Regions from separate parts of the Serratia fonticola genome, predicted to be linked through region 4. Evidence: predicted binding sites of a transcription regulator. Region 4 holds the regulator's gene; each other region holds the start of a gene.

Region 1 (4,570 bases), 2.6 Mb from region 4:
GCGCAGAACGAACTGGAGCTGTCGGCGGCCTCTAACGACAACTACGGCATTAAAGAGCGTACCGGTTTCCGTCTGGAACGCCGCGTAGCGGCCTATGGGCGTCAACTGGGGCGCGGCAATGGCTTCCTGGCTACCATTGGCGCCATTTCACCGTTTGTCGGCCTGTTCGGCACCGTATGGGGCATCATGAACAGCTTTATCGGCATTGCCCATTCGCAAACCACTAACCTGGCGGTCGTTGCCCCGGGGATTGCGGAAGCCTTGCTGGCCACCGCGCTCGGTTTGGTTGCGGCCATCCCGGCGGTAGTGATCTACAACATCTTTGCTCGTGTCATCGGCGGCCACCGTGCTCAGGTGGGCGATGTGGCGGCACAGGTGCTGCTGCTGTTGGGCCGCGATCTGGATCTGGCGGCCTCGGCCGATGCCAAACGTTCGCAGCATGCGCACCAACTGCGGGTGGGGTGAGTTATGGCGATGCGCTTAAATGAAGATCTGGACGACAGCGGCGAACTGCATGAAATCAACGTGACGCCGTTTATCGACGTCATGCTGGTGCTGTTGATCATCTTTATGGTGGCTGCGCCGCTGGCAACGGTAGATATTCGTGTTGATCTGCCCGCTTCTTCCGCTAAACCGCAGCCGCGTCCGGAAAAACCGGTGTTCCTGTCGGTGAAGGCAGACAAGCAGCTGTATGTCGGTGATGAACCGGTGACGGCGGAACAGCTGACGTCGGTGCTGGATCAACGCACGCAGTCTAATAAAGAAACCACCATCTTCTTCCAGGCGGACAAGACCGTAGATTATGAAACGCTGATGAGCGTGATGGATACGCTACGCAAATCCGGCTACCTGAAAGTGGGGCTGGTGGGAATGGAAGGCGTGGCCAAGTAATCTGATACCCAGCCATTTCCTCTTCTTCGGGTTGCCTGACTCGAAGAAGAGGGTGTTACTACCTAGTTACCACCCGCGAAGTTTGCCCCCCCCCGAATACCAACGATACTTCTGACAACCTCAGCTGACTTAACCTATTGGTTATCATGTCGCGTCCCTATGGTCGAACCAATCTGGCTTACATAGTGCGGTCTTACAACTATAACCTTCTGTATTTAAATAATAATTACTGATACCCCCTATTGATCACACTTTTCCCAGGAATATGGAGAAATTGTGAATTTACGCTTTCCTGCGTTTAAATAGAAATGGTTATCATTACAATTCTCAATTACAAAAATAGTTACAAATATTATTATCTACTTTAAATAAAAGGGATTATTTCGATGTTTATACCGAAAAAAAACAGACTGCGACCTGGTGTGATCCTGCTGGCGGGGCTTTTCAGTAGCGGTGGGATGGCGGCAGAGGAGGTGCCAACAGAGGACAGCGAGACCATGGTGGTGCGTGCCACCGCGGCGGAGGAACTGAAACAACAGCCCGGGGTTTCGATTATCACCGCCGAGGATATACGCAAAACGCCACCGGTTAACGACCTCTCCGACATCATCCGCAGAATGCCCGGCGTAAACCTCACCGGCAACAGCGCCAGCGGTAGCCGAGGTAATAATCGGCAGATTGATATACGAGGAATGGGGCCGGAAAACACCTTGATCCTGATCGACGGTGTCCCGGCAACCTCACGTGATTCAGTGCGTTATAGCTGGCGTGGCGAAAGGGATACCCGTGGCGATACCAACTGGGTGCCCGCAGAAATGGTTGAACGTATTGAGGTGTTACGTGGCCCGGCTGCAGCCCGCTATGGCTCGGGGGCAGCAGGCGGGGTAGTTAATATCATTACCAAACGCCCAACCAAAGATTGGCATGGCACGCTTTCGCTGTTTACCAACCAGCCCGAAAACAGCAAGGAAGGGGCGACCAACCGCGCCAACTTCAGTTTAAGCGGCCCGCTGGTCAGTGATGTGCTGACCATGCGCCTGTTCGGTAACCTCAATAAAACCGATGCCGATGCCTATGACATCAACACCCAGCAGAATGGTTCCTATGCCGCAGGGCGTGAAGGCGTCAGAAACAAAGATATCAATGCGTCACTCTCCTGGAAAATAGACCCGCAGCAGATCCTCGACTTTGACTATGCCTACAGCCGCCAAGGCAATATCTACGCGGGCGATACGCAGTACAGCAATGGCAATCTCAGCCCTGGCGGTCTGGTGGCTTCGCTGTACGGCCAGGAAACTAACCGCCTGTATCGCCAGAGTTACGGCATTACCCATAATGGCATCTGGGATTGGGGCCAATCCCGGCTGAATTTTAACTATGAGAAAACCAACAATACCCGTCTGGCGGAGGGCACAACTGGCCGCATTGAGGGGATGATCAACGACGATACTTACAACACCAGCCGGTTGGAGAATTATCGCACCGGCGGTGAGCTGAATATCCCGCTGGATCTGCTGTTTGAGCAGAACGTCACGCTGGGTGCCGAGTGGAACCGTGAAAAGCTTAACGATCCGGCATCCATGCAGATGACCGACTCCAGTGGCATCATCATCGGCGGCGTCTCTGGCGATCCCTCCGAGCGCAGCGCTAAAAATAGCGCCGACATCAGTTCACTGTATTTTGAGGATAACATCGAGCCGCTGCCGGGAACCTTTGTGATCCCTGGGCTGCGCTTCGACTATCACAATAAATATGGCGCTAACTGGAGCCCAAGCCTGAACCTTTCGCAGGAGCTTGGCGAGTATTTCAAACTGAAGGCGGGTATTGCCCGAGCCTTTAAAGCGCCAAACCTGTACCAGTCCAGCGAAGGTTATCTGTTATCCACCCGTGGTAACGGGTGCCCGAAGGACATAGTTTCAGGTAGCTGCTATCTGCTGGGGAATAACGATCTGGATCCGGAAACCAGCGTTAACAAAGAGATCGGCCTGGAATTTACCTGGGCGGGTTACGATGCGGGTATTACCTATTTCCGCAACGACTATAAAAACAAGATCGTGGCGGGCACCGAGATTGTTGGCTATGCCTCTAACGGTTACAACATCTTGCGTTGGGAAAACGGCGGTAAAGCGCTGGTCGAAGGGTTGGAGGGCAACCTGGTGGTGCCGTTGGTTGAGGATATGCTCACCTGGCGCACTAACGCGACCTATATGATCACCTCTGAAAACAAGGATACCGGTAATCCTCTGTCGGTGATCCCCAAGTACACGGTGAATACCCTGCTGGATTATCAGGTCACCGATAAGCTCTCCACCAACCTGAATTGGACGATGTATGGTCGGCAAAAGCCGCGCGAATATGCGGAGATCCGTAACGAAGCCGGCACGCTTGCCACTCAGGAAGTCGGGGCTTATTCGGTGGTGGGCATTGGCGTCAATTACGATCTGATGAAGGATCTGAGCCTGAAAACCGGCGTCACCAACCTGTTCGACAAACAGATCTACCGTGAAAACGAAGGGGCTTCGACCTACAACGAACCGGGCCGGGCCTATTACGCGGGCCTGACCCTGTCGTTCTAATCGCGGCTGGTATTACGTATCCCCTCTGGCGAGGGGATATCATTAGCCGCGAGCATGTGCCGCAGCGCGGGTGATTTGCTCATCGGAAGGGCGCACACCGGTGTACAACACAAACTGCTCCAAAGCCTGTAAAGCGATCACTTCGGCACCGGTCACCACCTGCAAACCTTGTTCACGGGCATAGCGGATCAGCGGGGTTTCTGCCGGTAAGGCCACCACGTCGAAGGCGATTTTCGCCGCCTTAATAGTGGCCGGTTCAAAGGCCAACTGCTCGGCTTCGCTACCGCCCGCCATGCCGATCGGCGTGACGTTAATCACCATCTCAACCTGCAAATCGCCTACTTCTGACTGCCACTGATAACCATATTGCGCCGCCAGTGCCTGGCCCGCCTGTGGGTTGCGAGCAATGATATGGCCGTTCTTGAACCCGGCATCGCGCAGGGCTGCGGTGACCGCCTTAGCCATACCGCCGCTGCCACGCAGAGCAAACGAGGTGGCCGGGGGGATCTGGTATTTCGCCAGCAGTTTGGCGATGGCGATATAGTCGGTGTTATAGGCCCGCAGGAAGCCGTCGTCGTTGACGATGGTATTGACTGACTCAATAGCCGTGGCCGACGCATCCAGCTCATCAAGGAACGGAATACAGCTCTCCTTGAACGGCATGGAAACCGCACAGCCGCGAATACCCAAAGCGCGCACGCCGCCGACCGCTGCCTGAATGTCTTTGGTGGTGAACGCCTTATAGATGAAGTTCAGATCCAGTTCCTGATACAGATAGTTGTGGAAACGGGTGCCGAAATTGCCTGGCCGACCGGCCAGCGACATACACAGCTGCGTATCTTTGTTGATTTCACGACTCATGACGTGCCCTTAGCTCATTGGGAGAAATGTCCCCACTGGCGGACAAGCACCCGGTGGGGATAATCAGTTTACCTTACGCCAAAAGTCGCGTTATCAAGTACAAAATATTGCCCCCCTTCATCCCATTTTCGGGTAGACCCCAGGTCCGATAGGCAGCCCCAGCATGTACCACACCACCAGCAGCAGAGTCCAGACGGCGAAGAACACCAGCGGATAGGGCATGATCAGCACGTAGTAGGTGC
Region 2 (4,570 bases), 2.5 Mb from region 4:
TCGAACGGGTTTAAGGTTTCCATTACTTGCTCCTTAAGCATGAAAAGGGTTGGCGGATGGCTTCAATTCGGCACGGCAGTTGGCCAGCTCCGACCAATGCGCCTGCAGACCATCGAGTAAACCACCACGCCAGCACAACGCATCGTGCCCGCCCTCCACCAGCCGATATTGCACCTGATGCCCGGTTTCACTTAACAGGGCCGCCATACGGTCATTCACCCGGTGGACCAGCTTTTCATGCGCCCCGGCCTCTAAAAACACCTTCAGCTTGCCGCACGCACCCAACTGCCCGTCTTCTACTTGGCGGATCAACCAGCAGGCATCCTCGGGCACGGTGGGCAATTGCAACATATCGCGGCGGGGCCACCAGAACGAGCCGGACTGGCTGATGGTGGCACCAAAATATTCCGGCCAGCGCAGGCCAGCATAGAGCGACCCCAAGCCACCAAAGCTTTGCCCAGCTACCACGGTGTTGGCAGCCTCACGGCTGTGCGGTGCCCAGTCGGCCAATTGCGGTAATAACTCTTCCTGTAGGGCCAACCAAAACTCATCGTTGCAGGTCAGTTCCCGTGCGCGGTGTTGCTGGTCGATCACGTCGATCAGCAGATAGACCGCCTCCGGCAGTTGGCCAGTACGCGTCAGTTGCATCAGCGGATCCCAGACCGGCATCTGATTGGCCCAGAATTGGCCGTCCAGCAAAATAGCCAATGGCCGCGCCGCCGGGTTACTTTCACCGGTGGAGTAGATCCAGACGTGGCGGGAGGTTCCCAGTCGCTGGCTATGCCAGGTATGCCGTTGCAGTTTGGCAGGAGGTGCAGGCGTACAGCGGCCGCTGGTCACGGCATAGTTGTCAAAGTCCCGCCAGGCTGGTTGTTGGGGAGCCTGTGGCATATGCAGGCCGGAAAGCGTGTGCCCCCCGACTCCAGGCCAGGCGCGGTAAGGATTAAGCAGATCGTGAGTTGCGCGGGCAAACACCTGATGCCACCAGTGGCGAATAGAAAGCATGTTGGCGTGGGAATTGTCCCCCTGCGGTTCGAAGGGACGATCCTCCATGCAGGGGATAAAACAGTAGCTGCCGCGCCAGTCGCCTTGCAGCTCGGTTTGCCAATACCAGACGTCCGAGCCAGCAAGCCGTTGCAGGCTCTGCGGGGGCGATGCTTGATGATGATCGGTAAGGCAATTGATATGGATCCAGACACGTTGATAAGCCGAGGTCAGTTCACCGCCCTGAGGGTCGCGCCACAAGAACGTCACCTTCCATCGCCCATTATCCTGCGGTTCCACCAAGGGGGTGCCACGCCGGGCGATATCCAGCCACCAACCGTGGCTCCCTGCATGCTTGCTCGCCAATAACGTACTGCTTGCTGGTTGTTGTTCAGTTTTCAAAACGCCCACTCATTGTGTTGTTGGCAAGGCACGCCGTGCGACTCACCGGTTCCCAAATGCCAAACGGCACAAGGAATACTATTGATAATTATTTGCATTTGCAATAGTGTATACAAGCTCGAAATAGAGCGGGCATTCTTCAACAGGGATGGATGCCGAATTATTGAGCGGGATCTTGCTGCCAGTCAGCCTGGCCTCTGGGTTTCGTTACTATTTTCGACTACACAATAAAACTACAACAAACCGTTCCGTTACCGGTTGTCACACAGCGCCGCATCAGGAAGGGTTGTTAGGTAGGAACCTCAAAATGAATCGGAAGTTATCTCGTTATTCTTTAGCCACACTCATCGGGTTAGGATTGGGCACGTCTGCATTTTCCGTTACGGTCAATGCCGAGCAAACGGCCCCCCCCTCAGACAGCGCCGCGCTGGCTGAGAAAAGCAAAAAAGAATCCGCCTCTGAAGATGTCATCGTCGTCACCGCCGCCAAACAAAACCTTCAAGCGCCCGGCGTTTCCACCATCACTGCCGAAGAAATCAAAAGACGCCCTCCCGCTCGTGATATCAATGAGCTGATCCGTACCATGCCGGGGGTCAACCTGACCGGTAACTCCACCAGCGGCCAGCGGGGCAACAACCGCCAGATCGATATCCGCGGTATGGGGCCAGAAAATACCCTGATCCTGATCGATGGCAAGCCAGCCAGCAGCCGTAACTCGGTACGCCAGGGCTGGCGCGGTGAGCGTGATACCCGTGGCGACACCGCCTGGGTGCCACCAGATATGATCGAACGTATCGAAGTGCTGCGTGGCCCAGCGGCTGCCCGCTATGGTAACGGTGCAGCAGGTGGCGTAGTCAATATCATCACCAAGAAAACCACCCAAGATCTTCATGGCTCGCTAAACGGTTATTTCAACGTACCGCAGCATAAGGATGAAGGCGCCACCAAGCGTACCGATTTCAGCCTTTCCGGCCCGTTGAGCGATCAGTTGAGCTTCCGTCTGTTCGGTGGCTACAGCAAAACGCAGGCCGACGCCTGGGATATCAACCAGGGGCATCAGTCCGAACGTACCGGCACCTATGCCAATACTCTGCCTGCCGGTCGTGAAGGAGTGATCGACAAAAATATCGATGCCTTGCTGAGCTGGGAATTCGCCCACCTGCAGACCTTGGATTTCCAGTACGCCTATGGCCGCCAGGGTAACCTGTACGCCGGGGATACCCAGAACACCAACACCAATGCGCTGGTACAGAGCAACTACGGTAAAGAAACCAACCGTATGTATCGTGAAACCTATGCGGTCAATTATCGTGGCGCATGGGATAGCGGCGTCAGCACCAACAACTATGTCCAGTTTGAGCGCACGCGCAATACCCGCTTAGCCGAAGGGCTGGCCGGGGGCACTGAAGGGATCTTCGCCAACGATAGCTACAATACTACCCGTTTGGATGATTTCACGGCGCACAGCGAAGTCAGTATCCCGTTCGATATGTGGGTACCACAAACCGCCACGCTGGGTACCGAGTGGAACCAACAGAAGATGAAAGATCCGTCTTCAACCACTCAGTCGATGACCGAAGGCGGCCTGATCCCTGGCATCGATGCCACCAACCGCAGCCCGTATTCTTCGGCCAAAATCTTCTCGCTGTTTGCCGAGAATAACGCCGAACTGACAGACTCCACCATGCTGACACCGGGCCTGCGCTTCGATCACCATTCCGAAGCCGGTGATAACTGGAGCCCGTCGCTTAACCTGTCACAGGAGTTAGGCGATCTGTTTACCCTGAAAATGGGTATCGCACGTGCTTACAAAGCACCGACCTTGTTCCAGAGCAACGGCAACTATGTGCTTTACAGCCGTGGACAAGGCTGTGCTGCCAGCGGCGGGGCCTGCTACCTGATCGGTAACGACGACCTGAAAGCGGAGAACAGCATCAACAAAGAGATCGGTCTGGAATTCCACCATGACGATTGGTTGGCTGGCATCACCTACTTCCGTAACGATTACCGCAACAAGATCGAAGCCGGGTATGCTCCGACGGGCACCACCACCAACGGAAAAACTGATATCTACCGTTGGGAAAACGTGCCGAAAGCGGTAGTCCAGGGTCTGGAAGGCACATTGAACGTGCCGGTTAGCGAAACGGTAGCCTGGAACAACAACGCCACCTACATGATTGAGAACGAGAATAAGACTACCGGTGATTACCTGTCGATTATTCCTGAGTTCACCATCAACTCTACCCTAAGTTGGCAAGCCACGCAGGATCTGTCGCTGCAAGGCACCATGACCTGGTACGGCCGTCAGAAGCCGAAAAAGTACAACTACAAGGGGGAGCCAGTGACGGGCACCGAAAAACGTGAGGTAAGCCCTTATACGGTATTTGGCTTGAGCAGCACCTATGCGGTGACCAAGAACGTTAGCATCACCGGGGGGATCGACAACCTGTTCGACAAACGTCAGTTCCGCGCAGGTAACGCGCAAACGACCGGTAACGCCGTCACCAATTCCTATATGTACGGTGCGGGTGCAGCAACCTATAACGAACCGGGCCGGACTTACTTTATGAGCCTGAACACCCAGTTCTGATCATGGCTTTGACCTGACCTCAACCGGCTTGATCTCGGGCGCAGCATGCAGCGCCCCTACAATTGGGGCAGGTGGGTTTATCAGCAATCTCAGCGCGGCGCTTATGCCGCGCTTTTTTTTGCCATTTTCGCCATCACGCCGCCGCCCGTTTCGGGTTACAGTAGCGGAAACAAATGAGCATTGATGGCACTATTGATGACACCTCAGCAACAAATTATTGATTGGTTACGCCAAGATAGCGAACGTATGCAGGCCTTATGCACCGCCCGGCGGCTCGGGCTGAACGATTGGTGCCTGGGTGCGGGCTTCGTGCGTAATCTGGTGTGGGACCGGCTGCATGGTTTTACGGCCAGCACACCGCTCAACGATATCGATGTGATCCATTTCGACTCGCGCCATAGCGATGCCGAGCGCGACCAGATGCTGGAGTCGCGCCTGTTGGAGTGGTCGGCACAACCCTGGTCGGTAAAGAATCAGGCGCGTATGCACCTGCGTAGTCACCGCGCGCCCTATCGCGACAGCGAAGACGCCATCAGCTATTGGACGGAGATCGAAACCGCCGTGGGTGCCAGATTGCAAGCCGATGGCAGCATC
Region 3 (4,570 bases), 2.4 Mb from region 4:
TACCAGTAACGCCAGCAGCAGCACCGCCAGCACCGGCAGGCTTTTCGCCCAGGTGATGCCGTTGAGAGAACCGGCGTTCCACAGCCCGGCGGTCATGGACGCTTCCAATGAGGCGCTGATGATCATCCAGGTATTGGCGGCCAACAGCAGGGCACGAACGGCAATCCCGACAATAATCAGGCGGAAGGTTTCTACCCCGTTGCTCCAGGCCAACAGATAAACCACCCCGGCGGTAAGCAGGCCACCGGCCAACGCCCCAGAGGTAATGCCGATAACGCTGCTGTTAAACAGCACGATAGCGACCAGCACGCCGCTATAGGCTCCCGTATTGAAACCAATCACGTCAGGGCTGCCGAGCGGGTTACGCAATAGTGACTGGAAAATCGCACCGCTGAGGCCGAGCGCTGCCCCCAACAGTAAAGCCATGGCCACACGTGGCAAACGCCACTGGGTGACGATCACCGCAAGATTGGCCGGGCCTTCGCCGCGTAACGCGTCGATCACCTGCGCAGCGCTGAGCTGCAAGGTACCAGAACCGAGGGCATAAACCGCCAGCGCAAGGCAGGCGAATAACAACAGCAGGGCAGTTACCAAAGGACGCGCCAGCCGAAACGGCTTTTTGGCGAGGATCTGGCGGGAAACCAACAGGCTCATCTTATCCTCCCCGCCGGAACATACGGCGCTGGCGCACCAACATAATCAACATCGGCGCGCCGATCAGGGAAAGTACGATGGAGACCCGCAGTTCCCCCGCGACCAGAAAGCGCCCCAGTAAATCAGCGCTCAGTAGCAGGATTGGCGTTAAAACCAGCGTCCAGGGCAGCATCCAGTTGAGTTCTGACCCCGCCAGCCGCCGGGCAATGTGGGGCATCATCAGCCCGACAAAGGCAATAGGACCAACGGCGGCGGTAGCTCCGCCACACAGTAGCGTAATAGCCAACAGGCCAAGCAGTTGAGTGCGGATAATCCCGATGCCGAGTGCCGCTGCAAGCTCACTCCCCATGCTCAAGCTGTTCAACGCCTTGCTAAGCCACAGGGTGATCAACGTGCCCAGCAGGATTGGCAATGCGACGCTGCGCACTACCGCCATATTCTGAATGTCCAGTGTACCAGCCTGCCAAAAACGCAGCTGATCGAACACCAAAGGATTGAGCAGAGCGATGCCGGTGGTCATCCCTTCCAGCACGGCGGCCAGCGCCACTCCGGCTAGCGTCAGGCGTACAGGATTAACGCGGCTGCCGCCCATTGCGCCTACCAGCGCCACCAACAACGAGGCAAACAGCGCACCGGCAAAGGCGAACCACAGATATTGGCTGACGTTGGTCGCATCAAAGAAGGTAATGCCCAACACCACGGCGAAACCTGCCCCGGAGTTAACCCCCAAGATACCAGGGTCTGCCAGCGGGTTGCGGGTGAGGGTTTGCATCAGCGCGCCAGCCAGCCCGAGCGCGATGCCAGCTAATACGCCGATCAGGGTGCGTGGCAGGCGTGCTTCGGTAATGATGACGCAGTCTGCGCCGCTGCATTGGCCGCTCAGCGCGGCGACGACGTTACTGAAAGGAATGGATTTAGCCCCCAGCGATAGGCTGAGCATCATCACCAGCAGCAGCACGGCAAAGGCGCACAGCAGGCCAAACAGGCGCTGCCAGAAGGAGCGGGATAACCCCAGAAACAGAATGCCTCTGCGGTCAGGAAGCGGAGAAGAGCAATTAGGTGTAAGCCGGAACATGACAGCCCATTGTTAACTGAATATCAATGATATCTATTATCATTATTGATTGTATTTATCTATGGTAGCATGGCAGCCTAACCAGCACTAGCGCTGAGCCTCTCGAATATCGTGTCGTTGTTTGTGGAAGATCAAGGATATAAGTTGTGGTGATAACAAAATGAATAAACCCTCTATTTTGCTCGATTTTAGCCTGCTTAGGACCAACCCCGCTTTTCGTGCCGTATTCTGCGCCCGTTTTATTTCGATCCTGGCATTGGGCCTGATGGCGATCGCCATTCCGGTGCAGATCCAGGCGTTAACCGGCTCAACCCTGTTGGTCGGGTTGTCGGTGACCCTGGCGGGTAGCGGAATGTTTGCCGGTTTGCTGATGGGCGGGGTGCTGGCCGATCGCTATGAACGCCGTCGCCTGATCCTGTTTGCGCGCTCAACCTGCGGTGTGGGTTTTCTGGGGCTGTGCCTCAATGCTGCGCTGCCTGCACCTTCATTGACAGCCATTTATCTTCTCGCGGTGTGGGACGGATTTTTTGGTGCGGTAGGCGTGACGGCGTTGCTGGCGGCGACACCGGCCATCGTTGGCCGTGAGAATATCGTGCAGGCCGGGGCCATCAGCATGCTGACCGTGCGCTTTGGGTCGATCCTGTCTCCCGCTATCGGTGGGCTAGTGATCGCCGGGGCCGGTATCAGTTGGAACTATGCGCTGGCGGCCTTGGGGACGTTGATCACTTTGATCCCACTATTAAAATTGCCTCAGTTACCACCTCCGCCGCAGCCCCGTGAACACCCGCTGCGGGCACTGATCGGCGGCTTCACCTTCCTGTTCCAGAACAAGGTGATTGGCATGGTAGCGCTGATTGGTGCGTTGATGACCATGGCCAGCGCGGTGCGCGTGTTATATCCGGCTATCTCGGGCATGTGGCAGGTCACCACTCAGAGTTTGGGGATCATGTATGCGGCGGTGCCATTAGGGGCGGCGATTGGTGCATTTACCAGTGGCCGGGTAGCTCAGGTGGCACGGCCTGGCTGGATGATGTTGATCACGGCGATAGCGGCTTTCGTGGCCGTGGGGTTGTTTGGCCTGATGCCTTGGTACGGCATGGCGCTGTTATGCCTGGTGGTGTTTGGCTACCTCAGCGCGCTGAACTCGTTGCTGCAATATGGCCTGATACAGAACCTGACGCCGGACGCGTTTCTGGGCCGGATTAACGGCCTGTGGACCGCGCAGAACGTAGTGGGGGATGCGCTTGGTGCTTTGCTGCTCGGCGCGATGGGGGCATTTATGCTGCCAGCGATGAGCTCTACCAGCTTCGGTTTTGGTGCGGCGCTGCTGGCCGTGGTGCTGGCGTTTACCATGCGTGGCCTGCGCAACGTGAGCATGGGCGGGCAGAGCGATAAACTCCAACCCGCCGCTGCGACTACGGAGAAATAAACAGCTTTTCCAGACGCGTCAGCAAGTTGCTGGCGCTGTAATAATCCAGGCGGAAGGTGTCGTTCCCCAATGGGTAAACCCGCTTATTCTCCACCGCTGGCAGATGAGCCAGGAAACTGTTGCTCATCAGCCGCTGTGCATCACTTTCATCGTTGGCGAATAACAGCAGCGTTTGCCCATTCAAGCCTTCTGCCAGGTTTTCACCGCCAAGTTGTACGATATCTTTACGCGCCCCTTGGCTGGTGCTGGCGTTGAGTTTTGGTGGCAAAGTGGCCAGGGTAAAGCCCAGCTGTTGCAGCAGTTGCCCTTGAGATGAATCGGCGGTCCACAAGTTGGCGTTTTTGCCATCGCTGCGAAACACCAGTGCCGTTATGGGCTGTGGAGGCAATGTCATCTGCTGTTTCAGCGTTTTCTCACGGCGATCAAACTCGCTGACGATCTTCTCCGCTTGTGCTTCATGGCCGGTCGCTACGCCGAGGATGTTGGCCAGTTCCTGCCAGCTTTTATCGTCGTAGTTCACCACCAGCACCGGAGCGATGGCCGACAGTTGATCGTACAGGCGCACCGCAGAATCGGCCCCGGTAGCGGACATCACAATCAGGTCTGGTGCCTCACCGGCGATTGCCTCGGCGTTGGGTTCACCAATATATAACCGCTTCACTCCTCGTTTGGCCGCAATCTCTCCCCACTGGTGGAAAAAGCCCTGCCGATCCGACAGCCTATTGTTTGGGCTGGTGGCTCCGCTGGCAATCACTGGGGCGTCGATCGCCAGCAGTGTCCCGGTAACCGTCACGCTGGTGGAAACGATGCGCTGTGGGGGTTGGTTAAGGGTGATAACGCCGTGCGAGGTTTCGATACTGCGCGGCCAGGCTTTAGTCTCGGCTTGGGCAACGCTCAACGCCAGCAGGCCAAACAGCGCCAGGCTGAGCCGCAGGGGAATTGACATCGGTGAGATCCTTTTAATCCGAATGATTATCATTCATTGGTCAGAAACCACCAAGTTTAACCGTTAATGTGGGTTAGCAGAAGAGGTTACGTTTATTGACATGGTTAGTTCTGGCAGGTACTTTATCGCGGATGCAATACAAATGATAATCATTATTATATTGGTTATTGTTAATGAGACAAGAGGAAGTACCTATGGACGTAGCCGTTAAGGGCGCTGCGCAAAAGGACCTGCAACAGGGTGTAGATCTGGCACAGGCCGCCACAATATCCCCGACTTCAGGTTTCTTTTTTACCTCGCCTTTTCGCAGTCTGAGCACCCAGGGATGCTTTGCCCGCATCACCATGCCAGCGGTTGATGGCGATGACCTGCAGGGCCAATTCCAGCAGGCGATACAGCAAGCCTTTGCGCAGGCCCGCAAGGCAGGTATCAAGGATCCGCTGCTGTGTGGCGCGATCCCTTTCGA
Region 4 (4,570 bases):
GGAAAGAAATTCGCGCAAACAACAACTGATTACGCAAGAGGTTGCAGATGAACAAGTTTAAGATGAGTGCTCTCGCCGCCCTGACGGCTACCGTTGGACTATTGGGCAGCGTAGGTTCTGCCATGGCCAACCAGCAGGTGGTTGATCAACTCAGCCAGTTGCAGGTCAATCTGAAGATGTTGGACAACCGTGCCGCTGAGAACGGCGTGGACTGTGCCAAGCTGGGTGCCGACTGGGCGTCCTGCCACAAGGTGCTGATCACCTTGACCAACGGCAATCAGGAAATCAAAGATAAAGACTGGGCGATCTATTTCCACAGCCCGCGCCAAACGTTGAAGGTCGATAACGACCAGTTCAAAATCACCCACATTACCGGCGATCTGTATAAGCTGGAACCGACGGACAAATTCACCAGCTTCCCGGCCAATCAGGCGGTGGAAATCCCGATTATCGCTGAATACTGGCAGCTGTTCCGCACCGACTTCCTGCCGCGCTGGTATGCCACTTCCGGCGATGCTCAGCCGAAGATCCTGTCAAATACCGATACCGAAGATGTTAACCAGTTTGTGGCCCCGTTCACCGGTGACCAGTGGAAGCGTACCAAGGATGACAACAACATTCTGATGGTGCCAGAAAGCCGCTTCACCAAGAACCAGGATCTGAAAGTGTTGCCGATGGCATCGCTGCGTGGGCAAATCATCCCAACCCCGATGGAAGTTAAAGTCCATGCGAAGGATATTGACCTGAGCAAAGGCGTGGCGCTGGAGCTGAGCGCGTTGACCAAGCCAGCGGCAGATGCTGCAGCCGAGCGTTTTGCCTTGCTGGGCATTGAGAGCCAGGCGAACGGTTATCCGATCAAGACGGATATCAAGCCAGCGGCATTCAAAGGCGATCAGGCCGTGCCAGGTGCCTACCAACTGAAGATTGGCGAGAAAGGTGCCGAGATCGTTGGTTTCGATCAGACCGGCGTGTTCTATGGTCTGCAATCCATCCTGTCGCTGATCCCATCCGACGGCAGCAAGAAGATCGCGACTCTGGATGCCAAAGATGCACCGCGCTTCCAATACCGCGGCATTTTCCTGGACGTAGCGCGTAACTTCCACCAAAAAGACGCCGTATTGCGCCTGCTGGATCAAATGGCAGCCTACAAGCTGAACAAATTCCACTTCCACCTGACGGATGACGAAGGTTGGCGCATTGAGATCCCTGGCCTGCCAGAGTTGACCGAAGTGGGCGGCCAGCGTTGTCATGACCTGAGCGAGACCACCTGCCTGATGCCACAATACGGCTCTGGCCCGGCACCGCACGGTGGCTTCTTCTCCCGTCAGGACTATATCGACATCGTTAAATATGCTCAGGCACGCCAGATTGAAGTGATCCCTGAAATCGACATGCCGGCGCACGCCCGTGCGGCGATTACTTCCATGGAAGCTCGCTACAAGAAGCTGCTGGCCGAAGGGAAAGAGAAAGAGGCCAACGAGTTCCGCCTGGTGGATCCGACCGATACCTCCAATACCACCTCTGTACAGTACTTCAACCGTCAGAGCTACCTGAACCCATGCCTGGATTCCTCCAAGAACTTCGTGGACAAAGTGATTGGCGAAGTGGCTCAGATGCACAAAGAGGCCGGTCAGCCGCTGAAAACCTGGCACTTTGGTGGGGACGAAGCGAAGAACATCCGTCTGGGCGCTGGCTATACCGACGTGAAAAACCCGGAAGCGGGCAAGGGCATCCTCGATCTGAGCAAAGAAGACAAGCCGTGGGCCAAATCGCAGGTTTGTCAGGCCATCATCAAAGACGGCAAAGTGGAAGATATGGAACACTTGCCAAGCTACTTCGGTCTGGAAGTCAGCCAGTTGGTGAAAGCGCACGGCATTGACAGAATGCAGGCGTGGCAGGACGGCCTGAAAGATGCCAAAGACTCGAAGGCCTTCGCGACCAAGCATGTGGCGGTGAACTTCTGGGATACCCTGTACTGGGGTGGTTTCGACTCGGCTAACGACTGGGCGAACAAGGGATATGACGTGGTGATCTCTAACCCGGACTACGTCTACATGGACTTCCCGTATGAAGTCAGCCCGGACGAGCACGGTTACTACTGGGGCACCCGTTTCAGCGACGAGCAGAAGATCTTCAGCTTTGCGCCGAACAACCTGCCGCAGAACGCCGAAACCTCGGTTGACCGTGACGGTAACCACTTCACCGCCAAGAGCGACAAACCATGGCCGGGCGCATATGGTCTTTCCGCCCAACTGTGGAGCGAAGTGGTGCGTACCGACCAGCAGATGGAATACATGATTTACCCACGTGCTGTGTCGCTGGCAGAACGTGCATGGCACCGCGCCAGCTGGGAGCAGGATTACAAAGCTGGCCGTGAGTACAAAGGTGGCGAAACCCATCAGGTCGATACCAAAACTCTGGATCAGGACTGGCTGCGCTTTGCCAACCTGATTGGCCAACGTGAGCTGGCCAAGATGGATAAAGCGGGTGTGAGCTATCGCCTGCCGGTCCCAGGTGCACGCATCATCGGTGGCAAGTTGGAGGCGAATATCGCTCTGCCGGGCCTGGGAATTGAATATTCCACCGACGGCGGCAAACAGTGGCAGCGTTATGACGATAAAGCACGCCCATCCGTAGCGGGTGACGTGCAAATCCGTGCAATCAGCCCGGATGGCAAACGCTTCAGCCGTGCCGAGCCAGTGAAAGCGTAAGTGAGAACTCCGCCCACCTACGTGTCGGTAGAGGGGCGGAGATAGTGCGAGGTGAGAGCAAACTGCAATTGTGATAATTGAGTGGATATTTTTCCCCGGCCTGTCCGGGGATTTTTTTGCCTATCATCCGGGCATAAAAAAACCGCCATTTAGGCGGTTTTCGCGTTCTGGCTGGCCAGAATCAGTTCTTGTTGTGCAGCGTTTCGTTCTCGCGGCAATCACCGGTTTCACAGTGGCCGTACAGGTACAGGCTGTGGTTGGTGAGCTTGATACCGTGTTGCTTGGCGATATCGCGCTGACGCACTTCGATGGATTCGTCGCTGAACTCGATCACTTTGCCGCAGTCCAGGCAAATCAGGTGATCGTGGTGGTGTTGCTGAGTCAGTTCGAAAACCGACTTGCCACCTTCAAAATTGTGGCGGGTCACAATACCTGCGTCGTCAAACTGGTTCAGCACGCGGTATACCGTGGCCAGACCAATTTCTTCACCCATATCTATCAGTTTTTTGTACAGATCTTCCGCACTGACGTGATGGCATGCCGGATCCTGCAAGACTTCCAGGATTTTGAGTCGCGGAAGAGTGACTTTTAAGCCAGCCTTCTTCAATGCGGAGTTGTTATCAGTCATGCGGATTCAGTCCTGTTACTATGCTAATCAAGTTGAGGCGTTCTCGCCTATGGCATCGGTTGGCACAAAGCGTTAATTGCGTCTCATTATAGAACCGGTTGCTGCAAATAGAAACCGCCGGTTGTTAACAAACATATCTTTGCACGTTTACAGGGTAATCATGCAAAGCTTTGATGGATGGGATAAACCGATATCTCAGTCTACCGTGGCGAGGTAGGAAGTTACAAACTTGTAGCTTCTATTGCTCTAATCCGTGATGCCGATAACAGAAGGGCGCGCTCTACGGCGCCCTTACTATGTGTTACCTATCCGCCGGGGCAGAGGCTTAGCCGACGATCTCGGCCAGGCTCAGCTCTTCAGTGATTTGCTTGACCCAGGCGTCTACACGTTCGTTGGTCAGCTCAGGTTGACGATCTTCGTCAATGGCCAGCCCGACAAAGTGGTCATCGTCTGCCAGACCCTTGGAGGCTTCAAAATGGTAGCCTTTGGTTGGCCAGTGGCCGACGATGGCCGCACCGCGTGGTTCAATGATGTCGCGGATGGTGCCCATCGCATCGCAGAAATATTCCGCGTAGTCTTCCTGATCGCCACAGCCAAACAGCGCCACCAGCTTGCCGTTAAAGTCGATGTCTTCCAGCGTCGGGAAGAAATCATCCCAGTCGCACTGGGCTTCGCCATAGTACCAGGTTGGGATACCGAGCAGCAGGATATCAAACGCTGCCAGATCTTCTTTGCTGCTTTTGGCGATGTCGTGGATTTCTGCCACGTCGTTGCCGAATTTTTGCTGAAGCGTCTTTTGGATCATCTTGGCAATGTTTTCGGTATTGCCAGTGTCGCTGCCAAAGAAAATGCCTACATGAGCCATAGTAAAGATAACCTTTTAATTCAAATGAATGTGTTGCGTAAACGCGGCCTGAGGCGCTGCCAAGGGCAGGCTTGCTCAGCCGTAAATGCGTATCATGCCAGAAATTTGCCCTGAGGTTTTATCGCGTTTATGCGATGCCTCTGCGGAGGTGGAACCGATCTGGCGTCATCCTTAACGCCGTGCCGCCTATGCGACAGCAGAGATCAGTGTTCTGGCTGTTCTTCTGCCAGTTGAGCCAACAGCATTTGTTCGATCAATTCGCTGCGGCTGATATTGCGCTGGTCGGCCAGTTTGTTGAGAGCATCTACCGCGTCTGCGTTGATTTTCAGCTCCACACGCCGTAATCCACGCACTTTGTCCCGTCGT

What was found. The regulator Fur, encoded in region 4, represses iron uptake genes when iron is present. The targets are predictions, from matches to a motif close to ATAATAATGAGAACNACTATCAA.
Region 1: a site for Fur is predicted at 1,194-1,216, ahead of WN53_RS04040 (TonB-dependent siderophore receptor). Genes of this name have one in related genera too.
Region 2: a site for Fur is predicted at 1,462-1,484, ahead of fes (enterochelin esterase). Genes of this name have one in related genera too.
Region 3: a site for Fur is predicted at 1,750-1,772, ahead of fepD (Fe(3+)-siderophore ABC transporter permease). Genes of this name have one in related genera too.

The regions. Positions count from the first base shown of each region.
Region 1 is NZ_CP011254.1:936,316-940,885, reverse strand. It holds gene exbB (tol-pal system-associated acyl-CoA thioesterase) at 1-465, shown strand, start outside; gene exbD (TonB system transport protein ExbD) at 469-891, shown strand; gene WN53_RS04040 (TonB-dependent siderophore receptor) at 1,278-3,467, shown strand; gene WN53_RS04035 (shikimate 5-dehydrogenase) at 3,510-4,328, opposite strand; gene abgT (p-aminobenzoyl-glutamate transporter) at 4,446-4,570, opposite strand, start outside.
Region 2 is NZ_CP011254.1:5,964,036-5,968,605, forward strand. It holds gene WN53_RS26515 (MbtH family protein) at 1-23, opposite strand, end outside; gene fes (enterochelin esterase) at 34-1,386, opposite strand; gene WN53_RS26525 (TonB-dependent siderophore receptor) at 1,694-3,976, shown strand; gene WN53_RS26530 (nucleotidyltransferase family protein) at 4,172-4,570, shown strand, end outside.
Region 3 is NZ_CP011254.1:5,951,869-5,956,438, reverse strand. It holds gene fepG (iron-enterobactin ABC transporter permease) at 1-654, opposite strand, end outside; gene fepD (Fe(3+)-siderophore ABC transporter permease) at 656-1,729, opposite strand; gene entS (enterobactin transporter EntS) at 1,890-3,158, shown strand; gene fepB (Fe2+-enterobactin ABC transporter substrate-binding protein) at 3,145-4,104, opposite strand; gene WN53_RS26470 (isochorismate synthase) at 4,299-4,570, shown strand, end outside.
Region 4 is NZ_CP011254.1:3,509,194-3,513,763, forward strand. It holds gene chiQ (ChiQ/YbfN family lipoprotein) at 1-29, shown strand, start outside; gene WN53_RS15615 (beta-N-acetylhexosaminidase) at 48-2,711, shown strand; gene fur (ferric iron uptake transcriptional regulator) at 2,893-3,339, opposite strand; gene fldA (flavodoxin FldA) at 3,665-4,204, opposite strand; gene ybfE (LexA regulated protein) at 4,408-4,570, opposite strand, start outside.